3 linked regions of the Chitinimonas arctica genome follow. The protein of the gene in region 3 interacts with the protein of the main gene of each other region in a pairwise test. Links are inferred from orthologs where the notes say so. Each region holds a gene or a part of one and is shown on either strand. Other genes may lie near its edges.

Region 1 (5,676 bases), 2.6 Mb from region 3 along the record:
CTACAGCAAACACTTGAAGCGGAAAAGCCTTATGGTAGCGGCTACCTGAGCTTGATCAGCCACGCGGGCGTCTACGCCAGCCATCCGGATAAAACCAGACTGGGCAAGCCGGTGGAAGCCGGCGAAATCCCGGCGGAACACCTTCAGGCGGCCAAGGCCGGCAAAGCGGGCCTGATCGAACAGGATGAATTCGCCCGCTTCCTGGTACCGGTACGCTTGGGCGCCACCAGCACACCCTGGGTCCTGGTCGTCAATATCCCGATCGCGCAGATCATGGCGCCCACCCAGCGCATGCTCGCGGTCAATCTGCTGCTGGGCGTCACGGCCCTGGCCCTGCTGGCGATCGTATTGGGCTTGGCCATCGGCAAGGTATCGCAACCGCTGCGCCGGCTGCGCGATGCCATGACCGAGCTGGCCGGCGGCGAGGCGGACCTGACCCGGCGCCTGCAGGTGCACAGCCAGGATGAGATCGGCCAGACCTCGCAAGCTTTCAATCGCTTTATCGACTCCCTCGCCAGCATCGTCGCGGCGGTCAAGGATAACGCGGTCGATCTCAATAGCCGCATCAACGAACTGGCCGGCCACACCCGCCAGATCTCCGCCAGCTCGGCCCAGCAGTCCGATGCGGCCGGCGCCTCGGCGGCGGCCCTGGAGCAGATGTCGACCAGCATCAGCCTGATCGCGCAGAACGCGATCCAGGCGGGCGAGACCAGTGAACAGGCGGAAAAGGGCGCCAGGGACGCCGTCGGCGAAATCAGCAGCACGGCCGATGAGATCAATCGCATCGACTCCACCGTACGTAAACAGGCCGACGCCATGGGACTACTGGCCGGGCGCGCGCAGGCGATCGGCAGCGTGATCAACGTCATCCACGAAATCGCCGACCAGACCAATCTGCTGGCGCTCAATGCCGCCATCGAAGCCGCCCGCGCCGGTGAGCAGGGCCGCGGCTTTGCCGTGGTGGCCGACGAGGTCAGGAAATTGGCGGAGCGAACCTCGGCCGCCACCCGCGAAATTGGCAGCACCATCGCTTCCATGCAGCAGGACACCGATGAAGCCGTCAGTGGCATCGGCATGGCGTTGGAACAGGTGGGCGCCGGCGTATCGCGCTCGCGCTCGGCCGCCGAACGGATCAACCGCATCGCCGACAGTACCCGCCTGACGGCACTGGGCATGCGCGATATCGCCGTGGCCACCCGCGAGCAATCGGAGGCGTCCAACCATATCGCCAGCAGCGTCGAACAGATCACCACCGCCATCGGCGAAAACGATATCGCCCTGCAACAGGCCTCGCAAACCAGCCAGCACTTGGCCACCTTGGCCGACGAGCTGGAGAGGCTGGTGCGGCGCTTCAGGACATAAACGCGCGGCGCTGTCCGGCGCCGCTAGCCTCAATCCTCGAAATTCGCCTCGATAAAGCGGACGTACGCGGCATGCAACGCCTGCATATTGTCGGTGAGCATGGTCATGTCCCGGGCCCGCATCGCTTCCACGTAGGTCCTGCGCGACGGCGCGTCCGTCAGGCGGCCTTGGCTGAGCCGGACCACTTCGGCGTAATAGCGAGTCGCGCGCTTGAGGTTCGTTTGAATCATTTCCAACAGGAGCGGTCTATCCGATCTGGACAGCAGCACCTCGTAGTAGTGATTCAATCGTTCCATGAAGAAACTGGCTTCCATGCCGCGTGGCGACTCCAGCTCCTCGGTAATGGCCGCCAGGGTGTCGATCTGCTCGTCGTCCAGCTTGGGCAAGGCGATCTGGAATGCCAATGCCTCCAAGGCATTGCGCACGTCGGCGATATCGGCGGCCTCACCGCGCTTCATGCGGGCCACGATGGCGCCGCGGTAGGCGAAGTACTCGACCAGGCCCTCGACCTGCAGGCGCTGTAAGGCTTCCCGCAACGGTATAGGGCTTACACCGTAACGATTGGCCAGTTCAACCTGCTTGAGCGGCTCGCCAGGGGCAAGCGCACCCCGAAAAATATCCTCCCGGATCGCTTGGGCTATCTTTTCTACTAGTGTGCTCATTGCGTTCAGCTCAGGCCTTAACAAGGCTAGGTATGGTTCAAAAGCGTTCGAGTCTAACAAACGCGCCGGTATTTTAACTCCCTAAAGACCTAGGGATTACCCTAATTGGGCAGGATTTTTAGGAACACGTTAAGATGCGCGGCCCGCGCCGTCCACACGGCACCAGGGAGGAAAAAAAAACACCCCGCGAACAGGCGAACTTACCCCTGTATCGTCCAGTACAACATTAAATATAATCCGGGAAAACCAGCAAAAAATCCAGTCTTGTACACTACACACAAAGAATTTTGACAATTCCTTGCTTGGCATAAATCATTACGCAACGCAACATGCCTCGCGCATAGTCTACAGTCGCAGTAAGATTAGGTATGCAAGCTAGGCCCTTCGGCAGTCGAACCGGCCCATATGAACTTTGTGAAAGACGCAACATCAGAGATGTGGTAAGCGCTACTTCAGCATTAGACATATCGGCCGACACGGCCGTCATGACAGACCGATAACAGGACAGCCCCTAGCGGGAAGCCGCCATGAAACTATTTGACAAATTATTTAACCCCCGCGACGTACGTCGCAAACTTGGCCTGAACCAACAGGAGTTCTGGACCAAGATCGGCGTCACCCAAAGCGGTGGCTCCCGTTACGAGAGCGGCCGCAACATGCCCAAACCGGTGCGTGAGCTGCTGCGCTTGGTGCACGTCGAGCAGGTGGACTTGAGCCGCGTCCGCCGCGAGGACTTCGAGATCATCGACTACCTCAAGGAAAACCACCCCGACCTGTACAAGAGCCTGCAGAAAGCGGTCAAGACGCGCCATGAAACCGGCACGGCCGAAGACGACACCGCCACCATTCCCCGCTAGGGAGCCTCTGCAAAAGTCCACTTACGAGCGTAAGCGAGGCTCCCTCGCGGCGGCGAGGGCGGGGCCGCCCGGGTAAGGGGGAGTGGGATCAATCAGCGAAACGTCGTTGATATACATACTGCCCGTTAACGCCCGGCTGTGCGTGGTTGTTGGTGCGTTAGCACCGTACAACCACGGCCTACCCCTTGCGGGTATTGCCGGGTGCTGCGGTGCAGATTCAGTTTGATACTTTTGCAGAGCTTCCCTAGGCAGCAGGAACAGGCCGTCCTTTCCGACTCCGCCATCCCGGCGGAACGGAAGCGTTACGGCCGAACCCTACTCTGGCGCAAGCGGCCGTCCGCTCTCAGAGACTCAATTTCACCGGCAAGCCCATTTGCTCGATTCGTCCGGCAAAATCCCGCATCCACGTTTCCGGCAGCCGCGTCAGGCGCGGCGCTTCCGGCTGCGTGGATGGGCGCGCCAGGCCGTACAGCAACACACCTTCCGGGCGAGCCCCGGCATCGATGGCCTCCCGCAGCAATCCCAGCCAGGCGCCTAGCTCCGTTTCGGCCGGCGGCTCGCCATCCACCGCGAACATGCAGGTCTGCAACCAGGTGGGGCAGCGGGTGCTTGCCAGGATCAGGTGCCGCTTGATCTGGGCCGGCGTCAGGGCGACCTGGTTGACGAAACTGACGCCTTCCTGCGGCGCCCGGTCGTATTTGAACCACACTTCGCCATTCATCTCGCGCATGCGCGTCAGCGCTTCCTGCACCATGGGCTTGTAGAGCTGGCTGCCGTTGGTGATCAGCACCAGCTTGATTTTGCCCAGCAGGCCAAAGTGCGCCAACTGCCTGCCCAACACCGTCACGACGTCGCCGAACTGCCGGCTCGAGGTCGGCTCGCCGTTGCCGGATAAAGCCAGGTCATTGAGCCGCCGCACATCTTCCGGCACATTGCGCTGCATGAAATCGCCATGGACGATATCGTCCAGCATGGCCGCCAGTTCGGCTTCCAGCACGGCCAGATCCAGCTGCGGTGCATTGCCGCGTACCAGGTCCGGCACCTGGCAATAGATGCAGCGCCAGTTGCAGGCATTGTTGGGGTTGAGGTTGATGCCGACCGACACCCCGCCCGCGCGTCGCGATACGACCGGATAGATGTACCTGAAGCCGAGGATATCGCGGCGATGATCGGTAACAAGCAAGGGCACAACAGTCTTGAGTGGAGTTTCGGACACTATTTCTTACGCTTGATCGGAAATATAAGTACGGGAACCGGGGCATGCCGGACAACACCCTCCGCCACGCTGCCCATCAACAGATGGTCCAAGCCGGTCCAGCCATGGGAACCCATGGCAATGATATCAGCAGGCCAGGTTCCGGCGTCCTCGATGATCGCCGCCGAAATGGAGCCTCCCCATATCTCGATCAGGGCCGCCTCCACTTCCACTCGGCTTTCGCGCAACAACTCCTGCGCGCTGGCCAACACCTTGCGCCCAGTTTCGCGCAGATTGACCTGGAGCTCGCCGACATCGACGAACTCCGCCCCACCCCAGGTAAACTGGGCCAGGTCGATCACGTGCACCAGCCTTGTCCTGGCGTGCTGATCGCTGCAAAAGCGGGTAGCCTGGTGGAGTGCCTGGCGTGAAGTTTCGCTGTCGTCCACCGGAATAAGTATGCGTTGGTACATGATAATCTTCCTCTCTCCATGATGCGGTCGGACCACCACCTTTGCCCATACTATAGTCGGCGGGTTGCCGGCCGGCAGCTACGGGGCTTAAACTCGGTTACGTTCAGGAATTCATCCGGCAAATGGCTCGCGTCAAACTCGTTCTACCCGATCACTTTCCGTTTTCCTGCCCGATCGAAATCGGCATCGGCCATATCAACTATGGCGGCCATCTGGGCAACGATTCGGCGCTTACGCTGATTCACGAGGCACGCCTGCGGTTCCTGAAATCGCTGGGGCTGACTGAATTGGACATCGGCGGGCGAGGCTTGATCCTGAGCGATGCGGTCGTGCTCTACAAAGCCGAGGCATTCTGGGGCGAGATACTGGTCGCGGAAGTGGCCGTGGAAGACTTCAACAAATACGGTTGCGACCTACTTTACCGTTTTCGTCGGCAAACCGATGGGGGCGATGTGCTGCACGCCAAAACAGGCATGGTGTTTTTTGATTACACCACCAAGAAGCCGGCCAGGGTGCCGGTGGAATTTATCAATAAACTCGGTATGCAGGAGCACACAGCATGATGAAGAAATATCCCGCCAATAGCCCGGAAGCCATGGCCCGCCTGCTGGTCATGCTGATGATGAGCGATGGCAATTTCGACCCGCGCGAGATAGACAGCCTGGAAACCCTGCATATCTATGAAGCACTGGGCATCAGCCGGACCCGCTTTATCGAGGTATTGCACGCCTATTGCAACGATTTGAGCGACGAAGCGGATGAGCAAGGCCGCATCCAGCTGGTCGATAGGCAGCGTATCGAAGACCTGCTCGACACCGTGACCGAACCGAAGAAACAATTGCTGCTGGCCACCCTGTCGCTCGACATGGCAAAGGCCGACCGGTCCATTTCCGATCCGGAGCTGGCTGTATACAGCCATATGCTGGAGCGCTGGCACCTGACGCTGGACGATATCGAAGCAGCGTACGCCCGGTAGAGTTTCAAGTATTCACCGCGGCGAGGCGCAGGCCGCACCCCGGTGAAATACGCGGCATCTTGCCCGTATGGGCAAGTTGCCGCGCAGACCTATCAGTTGACGCGCATCGAGGTCACGGTCGGGTTGGTATCGTGATACCAGCCGTTGAAGC
Region 2 (6,802 bases), 3.1 Mb from region 3 along the record:
TACAAACTATCCGACTGCCGAGTCAGGCGGAGCGTCTTGCTTGGCTGGCAGAGCAGCTTGCCACGCTGCAAGGAAACGGCATCATCTATACGCTGACAGTGCGCGACGCTTACCAAGTCGCTGACTGGCTTAAGACCAAGGGTTTCAATGTGGAACCTTACACCGGGGAAAGTGGCGACCGTCGGGAAGCGCTCGAGCAGGCTCTGCTAAACAACGAGGTCAAGGCGCTAGTAGCCACGACGGCGTTGGGCATGGGTTATGACAAACCCGATCTGGCGTTCGTCGTTCATTACCAAATGCCGGGTTCCGTAGTTGCGTACTACCAGCAAGTTGGACGTGCCGGGCGCGCACTTGACTCCGCCTATGGAGTACTGCTGAGCGGCCAGGAAGATTCCAACATTACGGATTGGTTCATCCGCACTGCTTTTCCTACCCGCCAGGAAGTTAACGTCGTCTTGGCTGCGCTTGAAGAAGAGGAATGCGGCCTATCCGTTCCAGAGTTGCTCAGCCGCGTCAACCTGAGCAAAGGGCGCATTGAGAAGACGATTGCGCTGCTCTCCCTGGAAACACCTGCACCGATCGCCAAGCAGGGCACCAGATGGCAGCTTACTGCGGCCTCATTGAGTGACGGCTTCTGGATGCGAGCCGAGCGGCTCACTACCCTGCGGCGCGAAGAGCACCAGCAAATGCAGGACTACATAAGACTGCCCTTTGGTCAACACATGGGCTTCCTGATTAGTGCGCTGGATGGTGATCCTGATATTGTCACGCAACCTGCGCTTCCCCCGCTGCCTACCGGTGTAAATGAAGCTTTGGTCCGGGATGCGATTGGATTTTTACAGCGTACCAGCTTGCCCATCGAACCCCGAAAAAAGTGGCCTGACGGGGGGATGCCCCAGTATGGTATTAAGGGAATTCTCGCCGCCAACCATCAATCGCAGCCCGGCAAAGCGCTGTGCGTGTGGGGTGACGCCGGTTGGGGTAGCCTTGTCAGGCAAGGCAAGTATGAGGACGGCAAGTTTTCTGATGAATTGGTTGTAGCGTGTAGGAATATGGTTCGAGAATGGAATCCCCAACCCAATCCAACCTGGGTAACATGCATTCCATCGTTGCGTCACCCCGATCTCGTGCCCGGATTTGCGAAGCGCTGGGCTGAAGCGATGGGGCTGCCGTTTCATATGGTCATAATAAAGACAGACAACAGACCCGAACAAAAAACGATGGCGAACAGTACACAGCAAGCCCGCAACATCGATGGTTCGCTGGCATATAATGGTCAGCCTATTCCGCCTGGGCCGGTGATTTTGATTGATGATATGGTAGATTCACGCTGGACGCTAACCGTGGCAGCGTGGTTGCTGCGCCAGAACGGAAGCGGAGAAGTCTGGCCAATGGCACTCTCTCAAGCAGGGCACGACGAATGATGCCCGCCCTGTCACCCAATACCCAGGCAATCTTGCTGCTGACGGCGCCATTGATCGCAGGGCGAAACCCATCCTCTCCGGAGCTCCTGTCGCCCGGTGAGTACAAGCGCCTCGCCCGGCACCTAAGGGAAATACAGCGCCAGCCAGCGGACCTCGTTTTGCCAGATGCGACAGACCTCTTGCACGCCTGCCAGCCAGTGATCGACCATGCTCGGCTGCAGCGGCTATTAGGGCGTGGCTTCCTGCTAAGCCAAGCCATCGAGCGCTGGCAAGCACGAGCAATCTGGGTGATCAGTCGCGCTGATGCAGCGTATCCACGCCGCTTTAAGATGCGTCTGCGCGAAGACGCACCAGCCGTGATCTACGGTTGCGGTGACATCAGCTTGCTGGAATTGGGTGGTCTTGCCGTTGTTGGATCTCGGCATGTGGACGATTCGTTGATCGACCATACCATGGCAGTGGGCCGAATGACCGCCCAGGCTGGACGTGTCCTAGTGTCGGGTGGCGCAAAAGGTGTCGATCAAGCAGCCATGCGCGGCGCGCTGGTAGCGGGTGGCAAAGTCTGTGGCGTCCTGGCAGATAGCCTGGAAAAGACAGTCATGAACCGCGAGCATCGCAACTTACTGCTCGATAGACAACTGGTGCTGATTTCTCCTTACGACCCCAGCGCAGGTTTCAACGTTGGTAATGCTATGCAGCGCAACAAGCTGATCTATGCGCTGGCTGACGCTTCCCTGGTTGTCAGCTCCGATTTGAACAAGGGTGGAACTTGGGCCGGCGCTATCGAGCAGTTAGATAAGCTTAAGTTCGTTCCTGTCTATGTGAGATCAGAGGGTGTGCTTTCTGCCGGTCTCGACGCCCTTCGTGGGCGGGGAGCTTTACTCTGGCCCAATTCGCCAGGTGTCGATGCCTTTGAAAGCGTATTTAACGCCATCACGCTCGCACCGATGTCGCCGCAGTCAGACCTTACGCTGGATTTTAGCAACGAGCCGTCTGACGTTTCGCCCACGCCGCAAGCATGTCCGAAATCACTAGAGGTGGTGGAGAAGCCGAGCGAGGCAGTTTCACCACCAGTCGCTGCTGGAAAGTCGTCAAACTCCCTGCCAACGTATGTCCAGCCCCCGGTAGACGTAACCAATTCGGACGGCGACGTGGCGAAGATTACGTCAACACCCGCCGACACGCTGTTTGCGGCAGTCCGGGAGTTGATCCAAATACTGCTGAAGGCGCCGATGAAAGAAGCAGAGGTGGCGGCTGTGCTGGAAGTCTCGAATGTACAAGCCAAGGTTTGGCTGCAGCGACTCCTTGAAGAAGGGCTAATCGAGAAACAGAAGCAACCAGCAGGCTATGTCATCCGTCATTCCAGTCTCTTTTCGAGCGACCAGGCTGCCATCCCACATCTTGAAAAGTCCGGGCGTAAATCCTCTGATCTGCAACGATGCTGAACAGGTCAGTTGTCAGTGCAGCCCAAGCGCCATGACTTCAAATGTTGTGGAGGCCATGGGAATCGAACCCACACCAGCAAGGTCTGCCACTAGACCGGATTGTATCGATCTTGCGGTTGGATTCGATCAACCCCTATAAGGATTCGGCCCGCTCTTAAAACTGTATCCGCACCGCCTCCTCCCCCAGCCAGCCACGCAACTCCGTCAGCAGCTCATCCCGCAACGTCACCTGCCAGCGTTCACCCAATTGCATCGCGCAACTGGCCCGGGCATTTCGGTACTCCACCCGCACCGGGCAATCACCGCCCGCGTAGGGTTCCAGCAGGTTCTTCAAGCGAATGGCATCGGCCGTGCCGTTGATGCCCAGCGCCAGCGCGCGGGCAAAGCGGCTGCGTGCTTCGGCCAGGTCGAGAATGCGTTCGGCGATGATGCGTAGACCGCCGGCGCCGCTATAGCTGTCTTCGCTGACCTTGGCTTCGATCACCAGCAGGGCGTCGTCGCGCAGCTTGTTGCGGGCGGCTTCGAAGGTTTCGGCATAGACCATGACATCGCGTTTGCAACTGGCGTCGTCCAGGGTGACGAAGGCGATCTTGCCGCGTTGGCTGAGCTTGGTCCTTACCTCCAGCACGACGCCGGTGATCCACTGCGGCTCCTTGCGCGGCGTGATGCGCGCCAGGTCGGTCTTGACGAAGCCCCGTACGAACTTGGCCTGGGCGGTAAAGGGGTGGCCGGACAGAAAGAAGCCGATGGCGAGCTTCTCTTCCGTCAATTGCACGGTCTCGTTCCAGCGCGGCACGTCGGCCAACTGCATCTGGTGCTCCGGTTCCGGCTCGAAGGCATCGAACAGGCCGCCCTGGTTGGCATTGGCGGCCGCCTGTTCGGCCGCCTCCATGGCCAGGCTGACGGTGGCCAGCAGGCTGGCGCGATGGTCGCACAGCGTATCGAACGCACCGGCACGTATCAGCGCTTCGATCACACGGCGGTTGACCAGTCGTTTATCGGTGCGCATGCAGAAGTCGAACAGGTCGCGATAGGGACCGTCCTTCTCGCGCACGGCGACGATATGGTCCACCGCCGCTTCACCGGTGCCCTTGATGGCACCCAAGGCGTAACGGATTTCCCCGCGCGATACCGGCAGGAAGCGGTAAACACTGTGGTTGACGTCGGGCGCCAGGAATACCAGCTTGTTGAGCACGCAGTCGTCGTAGAAGACCTTTAGCTGGTCGGTATTGTCCAATTCGGTGGACATCACCGCCGCCATGTACGCGGAGCAGTGATGGGCCTTGAGCCAGGCGGTATGGTAGGACAGCAGGGCGTAAGCGGCGGCGTGCGATTTGTTGAAGCCGTAGCCGGCGAACTTCTCCATATAGTCGAAGATTTCGTTGGCCTTGGCCTCGCTCAGGCCCTTGCCGCCGGCGCCCTCCACGAACATGGCCCGCTGCTGGACCATTTCGGACAGCAATTTCTTACCCATGGCCCGCCGCAGCAAGTCTGCGCCGCCCAGCGAGTAGCCGCCGCAGACCTGGGCGGCCTGCATCACCTGTTCCTGGTACACCATGATGCCGTAGGTGGGTGCCAGCACCGATTCCAGCAGCGGGTGCAGGTATTCGAAACGTTCGCCATGCATACGGCGGATAAAGTCCGGGATCAGGTCCATCGGACCTGGCCGGTACAGCGCCACGAAGGCGATAATTTCCTCGAACTTGCTGGGCTTGGCCTCCACCAGCATCTTCTTCATGCCGCTGGATTCAAACTGGAACACGGCAGTGGTATTGCCGGCCGCGAACACCTTGTAGGCCAGCTTGTCGTCCAGCGGCAACTTGGCGACATCGACCTCCTCGCCGCTGACCTGCTTGATATAGCGCTGGGCCAGTTCGATGATGGTCAGGTTGCGCAGGCCCAGGAAGTCGAACTTCACCAGGCCGGCCGACTCCACGTCCTTCATATCGTATTGCGAGACCGGCGAGGCATCCTCGCCGCTGGCGATATAGAGCGGGCAGAAATCGGTCAGTTTGCCGGGTGCGATCAGTACGCCGCCGGCATGCATGCCGACGCCCCGGGTCAGGTCCTCCAGCTTTTGTGCCAGTTCGATCAGTTCGCCGGCATCTTCCGCCGCGATCAGCTCGCCGATCTGCGGTTCCATCTCCATCGCCTTGCTCAGCGACAGCGGCTTGTTGGCCTCCAGCGGAATCAGCTTGGAGAGCCGGTCGCACAGGAAGAAGGGCAGGTCCAGCACCCGGCCCACGTCGCGTATCACCGCCTTGGACGACATGGTGCCGAAGGTGACGATCTGGCTGACCGCCTCTTCGCCGTACTTCTTGCGCACGTAGGCAATCACCCGCCAGCGGTTTTCCTGGCAGAAGTCCACGTCGAAGTCGGGCATGGAGACCCGCTCCGGATTGAGGAAGCGCTCGAACAGCAAGGCATAGCGCAGCGGATCGAGATCGGTGATCTTGAGCGAGTAGGCCACCAGCGAGCCGGCACCCGACCCCCGGCCGGGGCCGACCGGACAGCCGTTGGCCTTACCCCAGTTGATAAAGTCCGCCACGATCAGGAAGTAGCCGGGGAAGCCCATCTGGATGATGGTGTCGCATTCGAACTTGAGGCGGGCATCGTACTCGGGCCGCCGTGCCAGGCGTTCCTGCTCGTCGGGAAACAGCTGTATCAAGCGTTCTTCCAGGCCGGTTCGTGCTTCGGCGACCAGGAAGTCGTCCAGCGTCATGCCGTCCGGGGTGGGGAACAACGGCAGGAAGTTCTTGCCCAGCTGGATGGTGACATTGCAGCGCTGGGCAATGCCCACGCTATTGGCCAGAGCTTCCGGAATATCGTGGAACAGGCTGGCCATCTCGTCCGGCGACTTGAAGTATTGCTCCTCGGTATAGAGCTTGGGGCGGCGTTTATCCGCCAGTACATAGCCTTCGGCGATGCAGGTGCGGGCCTCGTGGGCCTTGAAGTCGTCTCGGTCGAAAAACTGGATAGGGTGGGTGGCCACCACCGGCAGATCCAGGCCGGCGGCCAGATCGAGCGCGCCCTGCACGGCGATTTCGCAGCGGGGATCGCCGGTACGCTGCAGCTCCAGGTAGAAGCTGTCGGGAAACTGCTCGGCCCACCAGCCGGCCAGGTTGCTGGCGGCATCGGTATTGCCGTTGAGGATGGCCTGGCCGATATCGCCCAAATGGGCGCCCGAGAGGGCGATCAGCTGGCTGTTGTCGCCATTGGCCAACCATTCGCGCTTGATCTCGGCGCGACCGCGGTATTGGTTGCGGCGGTAGGCCTCGGTGATCAGCTCGCACAGGCGGCCGTAGCCGGCACGGTTCTTGGCGATCAGCAGGGCGCGATAAGGCTTGTCGCGGTCTTCCTCGTTTTCCAGCCAGATGTCCACGCCGGCAATGGGCTTGATGCCACTGCCGCGCGCGGTCTTGTAGTGCTTGATCAGGCCGAACAGATTCATCAGGTCGCTGATGCCCAGCGCGGGCATCTGGTACTGCTTGGCACGCTGCACGGCGGCATCGATCAGCACGATGCCGTCGGTTACGGAATATTCGGTATGGAGGCGAAGATGGATAAAGGCAGGAGACGTCATGGGGCGAATTTTACCCGTCACGGGAGGCGTGCGGGCTGGAAGGAGGAAAATTCAAGCGGAAGCGACGTGTTTCGCGGGGAGGACCGTAGTGGCTACGCCGTTGGCAGTCGGGCGAAGGAGGCGGCGCCGCTGGCGGTGCAGGTTTGCTCGGCGATGTCGTCCACCCGAGCAAAAGCCGGCCCTTGCCTGGCCCAGGCAAGCAAATCCTGCACCGCTTGCGCCTCGCCTTCGAGCTGCGCTTCCACCGAACCATCCCGGCGATTGCGTACCCAGCCGGCCACGCCCAGTTGCTGCGCGCGTTCCGCCATGGCGTTACGGTAGCCGACGCCTTGGACGCGGCCGCGTATCGA
Region 3 (7,407 bases):
TTCGACCGAGTCTTCGGTCGGCGGCTCGCCAGGACGCATCATGCGATAGATGGCAACGCGCGCGGCCTGACGGTCGGCGGTTTCATCCAGGCGCAAGGTGTTGGAGATATAGGCGCCTTGATCCAGGTCGTTGACGAACAGCAGCTTCAGCGAAGTCACCTTCGCCAGTTCGAACTTGATCAGCGACTCTTCGGTGATCTCGTCATTGGCACGGGCCACGATCTCGCCGGTATCCGGGTTGACCACGTTGGCGCCCAGCACGCGACCGACCAGCGAGTCGGTCGGCACTTCCAGTTCCTTGACGCCGGCGGCTTGCAGATCACGGATATGCTTGGCGGTGATGCGCTTTTCCTTCTGCACCAGTACCGCACCGTTGCTGCCCAGGATGTCGAACTTGGCGACTTCGCCCTTCAGGCGTTCCGGCACCAACTCGATATAGACGCCGTCCTTGGACAGGCGAACCGTATCGAACTCATAGCATTCGGCCAACATCTGTTCGTTGGTGTAACCGAGCGCGCGCATCATGATCGTTACCGGCATCTTGCGACGGCGGTCGATACGGAAATACAGCAGGTCCTTGGCGTCGAACTCGAAGTCCAGCCAGGAGCCGCGGTAAGGAATGATACGGGCGGAGAACAGCAGCTTGCCGGAGGAGTGGGTCTTGCCCTTGTCGTGCTCGAAGAACACGCCTGGCGAACGGTGCAGCTGCGACACGATGACACGCTCGGTGCCATTGATCACGAACGAACCGTTGCTGGTCATGAGCGGAATTTCGCCCATGTAGACTTCTTGTTCCTTGGCTTCCTTCACCACGGGCTTGGACGATTCGCGATCGAAAATCGTCAGGCGTACGCGCGCGCGCAAAGGTGCGGCGAAGGTGATGCCGCGTTGCTGGCACTCCACAACATCGAACGGAGGCTCGCCCAGCTGATAGCTGACAAAGTCCAGCTTGGCGTAGCCGTTATGGCTGGAGATCGGAAAAATCGAGGAGAATGCAGCTTGCAGCCCGCTAGTGGTACGCTGCTCCACAGACACACCCAGTTGGAGAAACTCCGTGTAGGAGTCGATTTGGGTGGCGAGTAGATAAGGAACGTCCAAAACGTTCGCCCGCTTCGCAAAACTTTTACGAATGCGTTTCTTCTCAGTGAACGAGTAACTCATAGAGTCTCCGGTCGAGTTGGGGCGCTAAAACCAAACCACAAGGCCCGATGTAAGCAGGCTTTCCGGTTTGGCAACGCGGTTGACAATGATTTATCACAAGCACAAACAGGCTGGCGACCTGAGTCGCCAGCCTGCCGTTTCTCCCTAGGGAGACTTACTTGATCTCAGCGGTAGCACCAGCTTCGACAAGCTTCTTGACCATTGCGTCAGCATCAGCCTTGGAAACGCCTTCCTTGACCGACTTAGGAGCGCCGTCAACCAGATCCTTGGCTTCCTTCAGGCCCAGGCCCGTCAGTTCGCGCACAACCTTGATCACGCCAACCTTTTGCGCGCCGGCGCCGGTCAGGATCACGTCGAATTCGGTCTTTTCTTCAACAGCGGCAGCAGCGGTGGCAGGGCCAGCAACAGCAACAGCGGCAGCGGAAACGCCGAACTTCTCTTCGAATGCCTTCACCAGGTCATTCAGTTCCAGAACGGTCAAGCCAGCAACGGCTTCGAGGATGTCTTCTTTGGTCAGAGCCATGTTCAATTACTCCTGAATACAGATAAGTCGTTAATTCGTGAAAAGTGTAGCGGCAATTAAGCTGCGTCGGCTTCGGCAACTGCCTCGGCCGGGGCGGACGCGCCACCTTGCTTCTTTTCCGCCAGCGCGGCGAGGCCACGGGCGAAGCCGGCAAGCGGGGCTTGCATAACGTAGAGCAGCTTGGACAGCAGTTCTTCGCGGCTTGGAATAGAAGCGAGCTGGATTACTTCCGCAGCGTTCATTGTCTTGCCGTCGTACGAACCAGCCTTGACCACGATCTTGTCGTTGGTCTTGGCAAAGTCCGCGAGCACCTTGGCGGCGGAAACTGGATCGGCAGAAATGCCGTATACCAGCGGACCGACCATATGCTTGGACAGATCGGCAAATGGGGTGCCCTCAACAGCGCGGCTGGCCAGCGTGTTCTTCAACACGCGCAGGTACACGCCCTTGCTGCGAGCATCGGCACGCAACTTGGTCATGGCACTGACTTGGATGCCACGATATTCGGCCACCACAATGGCTTGAGCCTTCGCCACTTCGGCGGAGATTTCAGCCACTACAGCCTTTTTATCGTCGAGATTGAGACTCAAGGTCTACCCTCCTGGAAAATCCACCAGTTGCCTGGCAGAACCTAAAGAAATGGCAACCAATCATCAGGAGAACTAGCCGACTCCACTACGGAACCAGGGAATTCCTGCTCTTGGGTACACCATCTGCGTAGGGTGGGTCGACGCGAGCAATTGCTTGCTCCGTATCGATTGCCGATTAAGGCCATGGCACAAGTACCCCGGCCCCCTACGGTCTTTGATAACCCGCCCGCCACTTGCGCGGCTTGCGGCCCAAAGTCCGTTTTGATCGCGGCATCAGCCGCGACCCATTTCAATCATCCGACCGCGGCAAGCCGCGATCCAATGCAATACTTAAGCGGCCAACACCGTAGCGGCATCGATACGCACGCCAGGGCCCATCGTGCTCGAAAGCGCGATCTTCTTGAAGTACACACCCTTGGACGAAGCTGGCTTGGCTTTTTGCAAAGCGTCGATCAGCGCGGTCAGGTTGGTCTTCAGATCGGCGGCGTCAAAGCTGGCGCGGCCAAGCGTGGTGTGGATGATGCCGTTCTTGTCGGTACGGTACTGAACCTGACCGGCCTTGGCGTTGCGAACCGCTTCGCCAGGGTTGGCGCTGACGGTGCCGACCTTCGGGTTAGGCATCAGGCCGCGCGGGCCGAGGATGGTACCCAGCTGACCGACGATACGCATGGCGTCCGGCGTGGCGATCACCACGTCGAAGTCCATCATGCCGCCCTTGATCTGTTCGGCCAGATCTTCGAAGCCGACGATATCGGCGCCGGCGGCCTTGGCGGCTTCGGCGTTGGCACCTTGTGCGAACACGGCAACGCGAACGGTCTTGCCGGTACCCTTAGGCAACACGACGGAACCGCGAACGACCTGGTCCGACTTACGTGCATCAACACCCAGGTTGATGGCAACGTCGATCGACTCGCCGAACTTGGCGGTCGCGCCGTCCTTGACCAGCACCAGGGCTTCGTCGATGGAGTAGAACTTGTTGCGGTCGATCTTAGCCTTCAGAGCTGCGACGCGCTTGGAAACCTTAGCCATTTACACACCCTCCACATTCAGGCCCATCGAGCGCGCGGAACCGGCGATAGTGCGCACGGCGGCGTCCATATCGGCAGCCGTCAGATCGGGCGATTTGGTCTTGGCAATTTCTTCAAGTTGAGCACGGGTGATCGTGCCTACCTTGTCGCTATGCGGCTTAGGGCTACCCTTTTGAATACCAACAGCCTTTTTGATCAGGATGGTGGCCGGAGGGGTCTTCATCACGAAGGTGAAGGACTTGTCCGCAAAAGCGGTAATCACCACCGGAATCGGCAGACCTGGCTCTACGCCTTGGGTCTGGGCGTTGAACGCCTTACAGAATTCCATGATGTTCAGGCCGCGTTGACCCAGTGCAGGGCCGATGGGTGGCGAAGGATTTGCCTTGCCAGCCGGCACTTGCAGCTTGATATAGCCAATAATTTTCTTAGCCATGGTGTGCTCCTAAGATTGGGTAGTTGACGCGGATAACTCCGCTCCCCAGTTGCTGAGCCCGGCTTGCGCCGGGCACTTGTCGGTACGAAAAGTTAAATCTTCTCGACCTGAGAAAAATCCACTTCGACAGGTGTCGCCCGGCCGAAGATCAACACGGACACCTTGAGCTTGCTCTTGTCGTAGTTGACATCTTCGACGGTCGCGTTGAAGTCCATGAAAGGACCTTCCGTGACGCGGAGAACCTGTCCAACGTCGAACAGCACCTTCGGCTTGGGCTTTTCGACGCCTTCCTGCATCTGCTGCATGATGGACTCGACTTCCTTCACCGAAATCGGTGTAGGACGCATGCCGGTCCCGCCGATGAAGCCGGTGACCTTGGAGGTGTTCTTCACCAAGTGCCAGGTTTCATCGGTCATTTCCATCTCGACCAAGACATAACCGGGAAAGAATTTCCGCTCGGTCAGCGCCTTGGTGCCATTGCGAATTTCCATGACCTCTTCGACCGGAACCAGGATCTGGCCGAACAAGTGCTGCATTTCGGAGCGCTCGATGCGCTCCTTGAGCGCCTTCATGACGCTCTTTTCAAATCCCGAGTACGCGTGTACCACATACCAACGCATCGCTGCCATCTAGCAATCTCCGGACGACAAATCAGACGCGCTTCAACAGCACGTCATAGAACAACCAGGCCAGGCCGGAATCGACGGCCCACATGAATATCGCCAGCGTAAAGGCAAACAGAAACACTACGCCGGTTACCTGCCAGGTCTCTTTCCGAGTCGGCCAGACAACCTTCTCGGCCTCTTTGATGGAATCGCGGGCGTAATCAACGAATTCACGTCCCGGCGCCGAGAACCAGATGACCGTCGCGGCCAGCAATACACCCGCTACCACGGCGACCACGCGCAACGCCTGCTGATCCAGCGGCAGCAGGTAGAAGCCGGCGACACCCGCCGCTACCAGCAGGAACGCCCCAACCAGCTTCAATTTGTCCACATTTTCCATGCGTCGGCTCATTGCCCAAAAAATAAAGACAGCCGCTTTCCGGCTGGAAAACGGCTTTCTTAGTTATTTAAATACCCACCACTTCGGAAGAAGTGGCAGGCGAGGAGGGTCTCGAACCCCCAACCCCCGGTTTTGGAGACCGGTGCTCTGCCAATTGAGCTACTCGCCTGCAAGTCCACCGACCCGGCCACTGCCGAATCGGCGGCTAAAACACTTTACTCGATGATCTTGGCTACAACGCCGGCGCCAACGGTACGGCCGCCTTCGCGGATCGCGAAGCGCAGGCCTTGTTCCATGGCGATCGGAGCGATCAGCGCAACAACCACTTCCACATTGTCACCTGGCATCACCATTTCGGTGCCGGCCGGCAGTTCCATCGCACCGGTCACGTCGGTGGTGCGGAAGTAGAACTGTGGACGGTAGCCGTTGAAGAATGGCGTGTGACGGCCACCTTCGTCCTTGGACAGCACATACACGCTGCCTTCGAACTTGGTGTGCGGCTTGATCGAGCCCGGCTTCGCCAGAACTTGACCGCGCTGCACATCTTCACGCTTGGTGCCGCGCAGCAGCGCGCCGATGTTGTCGCCGGCCTGACCTTGGTCCAGCAGCTTGCGGAACATTTCAACGCCGGTACAAGTCGTCTTTACCGTCGGTACGATACCGATGATTTCGATTTCTTCGCCAACCTTCACAATGCCGCGCTCGACGCGACCGGTCACCACGGTGCCACGACCCGAGATCGAGAACACGTCTTCCACCGGCATCAGGAAAGCACCGTCAATGGCACGTTCCGGAGTAGGAATGTAGGTGTCCAGCGCTTCGGCCAGACGGAGAATGGCGGGTTCGCCGATTTCCGACTGGTCGCCTTCCAGTGCCTTCAGGGCCGAACCCTTGATGATAGGCAGGTCGTCACCGGGGAAATCGTACTTGCTCAGCAGCTCGCGCACTTCCATTTCAACCAGCTCGAGCAGCTCGGCATCGTCGACCATGTCGGCCTTGTTCATGAACACGATGATGTAAGGCACGCCAACCTGGCGGGCCAACAGGATGTGTTCACGGGTCTGCGGCATGGGACCGTCAGCCGACGACACCACCAGGATCGCGCCGTCCATCTGCGCGGCGCCGGTGATCATGTTCTTCACATAGTCAGCGTGGCCTGGGCAATCGACGTGGGCGTAGTGGCGGTTTTCGGTTTCGTATTCAACGTGAGCGGTGTTGATCGTGATACCGCGGGCCTTTTCTTCAGGCGCGCTGTCGATCTGGTCGTAGCCCTTGGCTTCGCCGCCGAACTTCTTCGACAGAATCGTGGTGATTGCAGCGGTCAGCGTAGTCTTGCCATGGTCGACGTGACCAATCGTACCGACGTTTACGTGCGGCTTGGTCCGCTCGAATTTCTCTTTTGCCATTTTGGAGTCCTTGATTGCGGATAGAAACGTATCAAGCGATGGTGCCCATGGGCAGATTCGAACTGCCGACCTCTCCCTTACCAAGGGAGTGCTCTACCCCTGAGCTACATGGGCATTCACAAAACAGATGGAGCGGGTGAAGGGAATCGAACCCTCGTCGTAAGCTTGGAAGGCTTCTGCTCTACCATTGAGCTACACCCGCACGACAAGACTTCAAACCTACTTGCCACGCGGAGCACTTCAAACCGCGACGCTACCTACTTCTTGTTCTGGTGGAGGGGGAAGGATTCGAACCTTCGAAGGCGAACCGTCAGATTTACAGTCTGATCCCTTTGACCGCTCGGGAACCCCTCCTGAATGAGGGGCGCATTATGCGTAACGACCCGCCACATGTAAAGCCCCTTTTGCATTTTTCTTGCAGATATTTTTGGAATCCGGGTACAGGTATTGCTTAAACCATTGGTATGAAACGGATAATTAAATGTTCGGTTCCGCCCAGGCAATGCGGTGGCGCGCTGCTGGTCATCGTTTTCCTGCTCCTCGCCATGGCCTTCGGCATGCTGCTTGCCACCCTGCCAAAAGCAAAAAATCATGACAATTTCGCCACAAGCCAGCTGAATGAGGCGAAATGGGGCCTGCTCAACCTGGCTTTCGGCCGCCAGGATGACCCGGACCGGCACGCGCCGCCCGGCTTGCTACCGTTTCCGGACAGGCGCAAGGACGGCAATTACGACGGCTTCAGCGACTGCCCCGCCAGCGGCACTGCCTTGACCCACCGGAACCGCCTCGGCCTTTTACCGCGCTTTGGCGAGGACGACGGCCTGGTCGATAAGCCGGGCAACCCACATGGCGATCGCGGTCGCGGCATGGACATCTGCCTGCGCCACGAGGCCAGGGGCGCCGATATCGCCCCTCTCGATCCGTCGAACGCCCCTATCTGGTATGCCGTCTCGGCCAATGTCGTATTCGATACCCTGAACTGGGACTATCCGACCCTGACGATCAGCAGTGTGTTGTCGGACACGCCCGCCTACCCCTGGCTGACCATATGCGGCCCCGGCGGCGCGGTAATCAGCACCAAGGCAGTGATGGTCTTGCTGGCCCCGGCCGCGCCGGTGGGCCGGCAAGACCGCTCCGCCGCGACGCCGGGCGCCGCCGCCTTCCTGGACGCCACCCGCCTGGGCGGCAACGGCATCTGCGGAGGCATTCAATCCAATAGCGACGCGCCCAATAGCACTTCGGCGGCATGGACCTTCGTACA

What was found. Proteins that work in one complex are often made in the same cells at the same time.
Region 1: the proteins of rplL (region 3) and FNU76_RS20650 interact in binary tests that used the Escherichia coli proteins (3 or more experiments, as listed by UniProt). The link is inferred for Chitinimonas arctica from one-to-one orthologs.
Region 2: the proteins of rplL (region 3) and dnaE interact in binary tests that used the Escherichia coli proteins (3 or more experiments, as listed by UniProt). The link is inferred for Chitinimonas arctica from one-to-one orthologs.

The regions. Positions count from the first base shown.
Region 1 is NZ_CP041730.1:4,514,920-4,520,595, reverse strand. Bases 2,824-5,676 are described here. They hold FNU76_RS20650 (universal stress protein), read right to left. Parts: upstream 4,550-5,676; coding sequence 4,097-4,549; downstream 2,824-4,096. Other genes in these bases: FNU76_RS20635 (hypothetical protein), read right to left, coding at 5,618-5,676; FNU76_RS20640 (tellurite resistance TerB family protein), read left to right, coding at 5,109-5,525; FNU76_RS20645 (acyl-CoA thioesterase), read left to right, coding at 4,672-5,112; FNU76_RS20655 (radical SAM protein), read right to left, coding at 3,225-4,097; FNU76_RS20660 (helix-turn-helix domain-containing protein), read left to right, coding at 2,824-2,881. In the rest of the region: FNU76_RS20670 (methyl-accepting chemotaxis protein), read left to right, coding at 1-1,362; FNU76_RS20665 (GntR family transcriptional regulator), read right to left, coding at 1,392-2,024; more of FNU76_RS20660, read left to right, coding at 2,552-2,823.
Region 2 is NZ_CP041730.1:4,989,079-4,995,880, forward strand. Bases 2,824-6,802 are described here. They hold dnaE (DNA polymerase III subunit alpha), read right to left. Parts: upstream 6,453-6,802; coding sequence 3,024-6,452; downstream 2,824-3,023. Other genes in these bases: FNU76_RS22665 (DNA-processing protein DprA), read left to right, coding at 2,824-2,869; FNU76_RS22675 (acylphosphatase), read right to left, coding at 6,545-6,802. Outside these bases: FNU76_RS22660 (RecQ family ATP-dependent DNA helicase), read left to right, coding at 1-1,424; more of FNU76_RS22665, read left to right, coding at 1,421-2,823. UniProt on the Escherichia coli protein: DNA polymerase III is a complex, multichain enzyme responsible for most of the replicative synthesis in bacteria. This DNA polymerase also exhibits 3' to 5' exonuclease activity. The alpha chain is the DNA polymerase catalytic subunit.
Region 3 is NZ_CP041730.1:1,875,457-1,882,863, forward strand. What follows is about bases 1-2,702. They hold rplL (50S ribosomal protein L7/L12), read right to left. Parts: upstream 1,685-2,702; coding sequence 1,316-1,684; downstream 1-1,315. Other genes in these bases: rpoB (DNA-directed RNA polymerase subunit beta), read right to left, coding at 1-1,161; rplJ (50S ribosomal protein L10), read right to left, coding at 1,741-2,274; rplA (50S ribosomal protein L1), read right to left, coding at 2,605-2,702. Outside these bases: more of rplA, read right to left, coding at 2,703-3,303; rplK (50S ribosomal protein L11), read right to left, coding at 3,304-3,735; transcription termination/antitermination protein NusG, read right to left, coding at 3,828-4,355; preprotein translocase subunit SecE, read right to left, coding at 4,387-4,740; tuf (elongation factor Tu), read right to left, coding at 4,956-6,146; FNU76_RS08495 (hypothetical protein), read left to right, coding at 6,611-7,407. UniProt on the Escherichia coli protein: The binding site for several of the GTPase factors involved in protein synthesis (IF-2, EF-Tu, EF-G and RF3). Is thus essential for accurate translation.